Regions from separate parts of the Colwellia sp. BRX10-4 genome, predicted to be linked through region 1. Evidence: predicted binding sites of a transcription regulator. Region 1 holds the regulator's gene; the other holds the start of a gene.

Evidence for each region. Region 1 encodes LexA, which represses DNA repair genes until DNA is damaged. Its sites were predicted from a motif close to TACTGTATNNNNATACAGTA; they were not measured.
Region 2: the regulator LexA is predicted to act here: its motif matches at 2,371-2,390, upstream of H4J67_RS00930 (DNA topoisomerase III).

Annotation. Positions count from the first base shown of each region.
Region 1 is NZ_JACGVZ010000007.1:26,387-29,975, forward strand. Features, by position in the region: gene H4J67_RS07770 (DUF6942 family protein) at 1-61, opposite strand, end outside; gene H4J67_RS07775 (alpha/beta fold hydrolase) at 531-1,349, shown strand; gene lexA (transcriptional repressor LexA) at 1,426-2,061, shown strand; gene coxB (cytochrome c oxidase subunit II) at 2,631-3,589, shown strand, end outside.
Region 2 is NZ_JACGVZ010000001.1:187,018-190,606, forward strand. Features, by position in the region: gene ampE (beta-lactamase regulator AmpE) at 1-306, shown strand, start outside; gene H4J67_RS00930 (DNA topoisomerase III) at 386-2,320, opposite strand; gene H4J67_RS00935 (cytochrome b/b6 domain-containing protein) at 2,508-3,236, opposite strand.

The sequences.
Region 1 (3,589 bases):
GTTTATTACCAATATAAACGGCGATGCTAAAGTTTGAACAACCTAAACCAATATTCTTCAATAGTACTTACTTCGTTTAACGGGGGGTATTATGTTAAATTGTAAATCTATAATCGAGACAAGTAAAACGTCATCAAAATTTTTTGTTTGTATCTGCAAGTGTTGTTGATAAAAGATTATTAGCCGTTATTTATTGGTGGGTCTGAGACAGAAGGCTATTTAATGAAATTATCCATCATCAGCACGTCGTTTTGTTTTTTGAATGTATGTAGTTACTGGCAAAGTTAGATAGATTAATGATTATCAATATCTACCAGACAACTAATATAAAATGTTAATATCGTATAGCTTCCTATAACTATCTAACGAGCCACGCGAGAAGCTTATCTAAATAATGGCATTACACTTGTTATTGCTTGAAGTATTGTTGGAGAAAAGCATTTTATATTTGTGGCAGCTGAAAATATATTGTTTAACATGATTAGAGTATCAATAATGAACGTTCAACATAAAAATGATGGAGCGCAGCTATGAATGAAAAAATTACAGCACTTAAGTCAGAATTAGCACTCCTTAAGGAACAATTTGCTAGAAAAATTACTGATGCAGAAATTCGTTTAAAAAATATGATTGAACAAGAAAGCCTAGATACTTCGGTTGAACGTGGCTATAAAATTCAAGCTTCTTTTGAAGAGCCCGTAGATTCTTTATCTAATGGTGAATGTGTAATTTTACTGCATGGGCTTGCACGTTCCGCTAACTCGATGAAAGCTATTGAAAAACGATTGTTAGCAGAAGGTTATTTTGTGATAAATATCAACTACCCTTCTAGGGATTATTCGATAGAAGAGTTGGCTGAAAAAGTGATTTCTAAAGCGCTATTAATTTGTGAAAATCGTCAAGTTAACTTTGTTACCCATTCAATGGGCGGTATATTAGTTCGCCAATATTTAAGTATGCACAAAATACCTAATTTACATAAAGTCGTGATGCTGGGCCCACCAAATAATGGCAGTGAAGTCGTTGATAAACTTAAAAATACACCTGGCTTTAGTTTTATAAATGGTGATGCGGGTATGCAATTAGGTACTGGCGAATTCAGTGTCCCTAGTAACCTTGGCAATGCTAATTTTGATTTGGGTGTTATTGCCGGTAATCAAAGTATTAATTGGATATTATCAACACTTATTCCTGATAAAGATGATGGTAAAGTTTCGGTTGCTAGTACCAAACTTGATGGTATGAATGATCACATTGAAATGGAAACGACCCATCCATTTATGATGAAAAACGAAAAAGTTATCGAACAAGTTATCCATTATCTAAAATCAGGGAGTTTTCAAAAATAATTCGGCTAGAAAACTTGCCTTTACTAATGACCTGTATATACTCACAGTAACAACTGTGTAAATTTACAGGCCCCCTATGCTAAATGAAATCAGCGAATTACGCCCTCTAACGAACCGACAACAACAAGTTTTTGATCTGATCAAAGACAAGATAAGCGATACGGGCATGCCACCAACGCGTGCTGAAATAGCCAAGTTTTTTGGCTTTAAATCAGCAAATGCAGCCGAGGAACATTTAAAAGCTTTGGCTAAAAAAGGCTATATAGAAATGTTACCAGGTACTTCTCGCGGCATTCGGTTGACTGAGAAGTTAATGGAAGAAGCCGGTTTACCGTTAATCGGCAGAGTTGCTGCAGGTGAACCTATTTTAGCTGCAGAGCATGTTGAAGATCATTATAAAGTAGACGGTAATTTGTTTCATCCAGCCGCTGATTACTTATTGAGAGTTAATGGCGAAAGCATGAAAAACATTGGCATACTTGATGGTGACTTGTTAGCAGTTCATCAAACGACCGATGTACAAAATGGCCAAGTAATTGTTGCTCGTGTCGAAGAAAATGTTACGGTTAAACGTTATAAAAGAGAAGGTAATATCGTTTACTTACATGCTGAAAATGATGATTTCTCTCCTATAAAAGTTGATTTGTCTGACCAAGAGTTTAATATTGAAGGGTTAGCTGTTGGCGTTATTCGCTCGGCAGACTGGATGTAATTAAGTTAATCTTTTTAATAAACTTAGTGGTAACGAACTAAGTCAATTTATCTAACAAATACGCTATTAAATAAGTCAAACCGATCCGTTAACTTTAGTCTATAACATAGGCTAAAGTTTGCTTTTATACCCTTTCGTATTCTTTTCATGCAAACCTTCCTCTTTCCTAAGAATAATTTTCATTCTAAACCCCATTCAAACAACTTTATCTTTTTCTGATTAAAAAATAACCACTATCAATTTTTGTAATACGCGTAGTTATACTTAGCTGTTTATTTTTAATACTACGGCTACAGCCCTTTGTTATTAGGCATTATTTTATATTAGAGTTGATACTCTATTGTTTTTATTGGTTTTTATTTTAAAATAGCTCGATTTTTAAATTGACCCAGATCAACTTTTAAGTAATTCTAGTTTGGAATGTGTACAAATATAAATATAAGGCGATGTTTTCGACGCTAACTGGTTGATAACAAAATCGCTAAGAAAATAATAAAAATCCGTACTAAAGGATGTGTTTTGTCCTAGGTATCAAGTTTTAAACTTTTATAGGGTGAAGGAGATGTCGTGTGAAAAGACGTAACCTAGGTTGGCTGTTGTTGGGGAGTGTTCTTTCCAGTTCAGCTTGGGCAGATATGCAATTAAATCTGACCAAGGGTGTAACAGAAGTAAGTAGAGATGTTTATGATCTACATATGCTCGCAATGTATATATGTGTAGCAATCGGTGTGGTTGTTTTTGGTGCTATGTTTTGGTCAATGGTTTTCCACCGAAAATCCAAAGGGGCTAAATCAGCAGATTTTCATGAAAGTACAAAAGTAGAGATTCTCTGGACAGCAATTCCCATTGTCATTCTTATCGCTATGGCTGTACCAGCAACGAAAACACTGATCGAAATGGAAAATAACGACGATTCTGACGTTACCATTCAGATCACAGGTTCTCAGTGGAAGTGGCATTATAAATATTTTGATCAAGATATTGAGTTCTACTCCGTTTTATCTACGCCAAGACCACAGTATGAGACACAAGAAGGTAAACACCTTAGTGTTGATGCCGGCGACAAAGTCAAAGGTGAAAATTATTTACTCGAAGTTGATAAACACCTTGTCATTCCAGTTAATAAGAAAGTAAGATTTTTAATCACTTCTGACGATGTTATTCATGCCTGGTGGGTACCTGCTTTTGCAGTAAAACAAGATGCTATCCCAGGATTTATTAATGAAGCATGGACAAAAGTTGACGAGCCTGGGCTATACCGAGGTCAGTGTGCTGAGCTTTGTGGTAAAGATCACGGTTTTATGCCTATTGTTGTCGAAGTAAAGTCTGAAGCTGATTATGCTCTTTGGCTCGATGAGCAACACGAATTTAATGCGCAAGCTGCTGCTGCTGAGAAAGCGTCTCTTAACGCTTCCGCATCAATGGATGAACTGATGACTTTGGGTGAAACTACCTATGTTGCCTACTGTGCTGCCTGTCATCAAGTTTCTGGTGCTGGTCTACCTCCAGCATTTCCTGCACTTAAAGG
Region 2 (3,589 bases), on a different contig from region 1:
GAATCTCAGTTATTGAAAGATATGCTCTTTTGGGTCGACTGGTTGCCAGTACGCATGGTTGCTTTTGGTTATATGCTGGTAGGACACTTCTCAAAAGCCATGCCGGTATGGTTAGAAAATTTATCTGATATCAACAAGCAGCCCAACCAAATATTGATTAGTGTTGCGCAAAAGTCTGAAGATTTTATGGTTGACCCTGATGACTGTACTGCTGAACCTTGTTTATTAGTGAGGTTGGCAAAGCGGACTCTGTTGTTATGTCTAGCTGTTATAGCGGTATTAATATTAACCGGTATCCTTAACTAATCTCTTTTATATACTTTTTGGATGGCACCTCGTGACATTCTTTTTCAAGTACTTAGTAGAGTCAATCATCAGTAAAATATTACCCTGCCTTTTTAAAGCGCGTCTTTCTTTTTGATTTTCGCTTAAAAGGCACTTTGGGTAATTGCTCAAAAGACTGTTGTTCAGCTTGAATGACCATACTTTTTAGCGTTGCAGTCAACGGCGTAATAAAATTTTGATAGTTACTTCTCCGCTCACTAATATCATTAAGTGTTGCTTCCCACTGTGCGGTCATATCAGGCGTAGTTGCCATTTTAGGTAAAGCGTTAATTAGTGAAGTGCCAATATCTGTAGCCGTTATATTTTTACCAATACGTTGTAAAAACCCTCGTTTAAAAAGTAGATCAATAATTCCTGCACGTGTCGCCTCGGTACCCAAGCCATCAGTTTCTTTGAGGATCTTTTTAATCTCGGAATTTTGTACAAAACGGGCAATACCTGTCATGGCGCCGAGCAGTGTTGCATCGTTGTAAGGGGTTGGTGCTTGTGTCACTTTTTCAGCAATTAAACCTTGTTGGCAATGCAGTATTTCGCCTTGGGTTAATTTTGGCAATAATTGCTCTGTAAAAGATGCTTGGTCATTACTTGTTTGGGGCGTTTTTTTTGTTTTGCTTGATTGGAACATGATTTTCCAACCAAGTTGCTGTGGAACTTTAGCATTAACGGTGAATTTACCTTGCGCTATCTCTAATTCTACTTGTGTTTGTTGGTAACAATAAGGCGGGTAAAATTGTGCTAGATATTGGCGAACAATGAGCTGATAAATGTTTTTTTCAAAAGAGTTAAGAGAAATATTATTGGCTGACTTCTCTGTAGGAATAATCGCATGGTGAGCACTTACTTTACTGTTATTCCAAGCCTTACCTTTAACCGTGCAGTTGGCATTTTTGGCAAACTCGGCATACTTGTCCTTTGACTCTGCTAAAATTTGTATAATAGCTTTGGCTTGTTGATGATGTTCTACCGGCAAGTATCTAGAGTCTGATCTGGGATAGGTGATTAATTTATACTTCTCATATAATGCCTGACAAACATCCAGTACTAGTTTTGCATTCATTGAAAACAGCTTCGCGGCATCAATCTGTAATGCTGACAAATTGTAGGGCAGTGCGGCAAATTGCTTTTTGTCTTGTTCGGTAAGCAAGGTCACTATAGCGGGCTTATCTGTGATACGACTAACAACGTTTTCTGCGAGTGCTTTATTAATTATTTTTTTATTTTCATCCATATAGGAAGTACAAGCTTGACTCGGCTGCCATTTTGCGATGAATTTTTCACCGCCAGGAGTGATAATATCGGCATAAACATCGAAATAATCATGGGGAACAAAGTCTGCGATTTGGCGATCTTTCTCAACCACTAAACCTAACAAGGGCGTCTGTACTCGCCCTACAGAAAGCACACCATTAAAGCCTACTTTTTGTCCTTGCAAAGTATAGGCGCGGGTAAGGTTAATACCGTATAACCAATCAGCACGTGAACGAGCCAGCGCTGATACAGATAAAGGCATAAAATCTTGGTTACTTTTTAATGCGTTAAGTGACCTTTTTACTGCTGGTAAATTTAAATCGCTGATCAATAAACGTTTTACTTGCTGTTTTTTTGTCTTAGACACTTTTAAGAAATCAATTACTTCATCAACTAATAATTGACCTTCTCTGTCGGGATCACCAGCGTGAATAATTTCACTGGCATTTTTTACCAATTTTCGTAAGACATTAAGTTGTGAACGTGTTTGAGCTTTTGGGGTCAGTTGCCATTGCTCGGGAATAATAGGCAAATGCTCCATTCGCCACTTTTTAAAGTCATCGTTGTAAACTTCTGGATCGGCTTGCTCAAGAATATGACCAATACACCAACTCACGATATCACCATTGCCGAGCGCTATATAGCCTTGTTGACTTTTATGGGGTTTGGGTAAAGCTGCCGCAATGGCACGTCCTAAACTTGGCTTTTCGGCAATATATAGTTTCAATAGAATTTCCAAGGGTTCAATACTAACCATTAGAATAAGTTTAGCACAATAACTGGTTTTTTATACAGTGCTTATTCTCAGTTATAGTCAAATTGTTTCATCCGTAACTAGGTTTAGTTAGGAGGCGACCCACTTATTCACTATGTGGTGAGTAGGTCATTATCACAGCGGTAGGATAAAAGTAGTTTTACTTGTCTTTAGGTAAATATTTAAAGCCGTGGATCATTGAAGAAACAATAGAATGTTTTTCACGTCGCTCAGCAAAAAATACCGCTAAAATATGTAGTGGGATCAACAGCAACAAAAAGTAAAAGCTGTAAACGTGAGCAGTTATAAAAGGCTTTCTTACATTACGCATTTCTTTATAAGCATCTGCATCAACATTTTCTTTACTGTAAGGCTTAATTAAGGATACTTGGCTTTTATCTTGAGCTATGTTGCTAGCAAAATACTGCCCAAAAGGAGGATAATAAATGTCAGTACCCGCAATCACTAAACCTGAAATCATTTGAATAGAAAGACTTAACATTAAAGCGCCAACCATAAGTTTACCCAGTGGACTATGACCTTTAAAGGTCTTATTTTTATCTTTTTTGAAATCGGCTAGTTCTTGTTTAAATACTTTGTTAAAAGGCAGTGTTTGTCCCCAGCGTTCATAACCTTTACCAATAAAACCAAGAATAATTCTAAAAATTAAATTTGCAGCAAAAACATAGCCCACACATACATGTATTGTTTTAAGCAGTATTTTACCTTCTGTTGAGATACCTAGGTCTTTACCAAAATAAATAACGCTACCAATAACAATAAGCAAAAGTACTGACAAGACATTCAACCAATGAAATAAACGAATATTTCTACTCCAAACAAAAGTTTTTACTATAGTGGAACTGATATTTACTGGGTTATCTTGCATGATGATGACTCTTTTTATTTGTTAACATTTTGCCTGTTTTTTAATAATAACCGAAATATTTATCTGCTTCTAACACTAAGTGATGGTTATTTGGATTATTGGTTACGAGTTATCTTATAGTAGTTGTGTGTCATTACAATTAAGCGGTGTTATTCTATTTTTCTGACGATTACCTAGCAGATAATTTAATTTAATTTTCTGCAAGTGTCAGCGTTTTTCAAGGTAAGTTCCTGTAAACTAGACAAACAGCCGTAAAATAATTCTGTGTATTAATTCTGTGCATTATAGTGTGTATTATGGACACCCATTTAACATTTATTTGTTGGAGGTCATGCAGCGAATAAATAACCAAG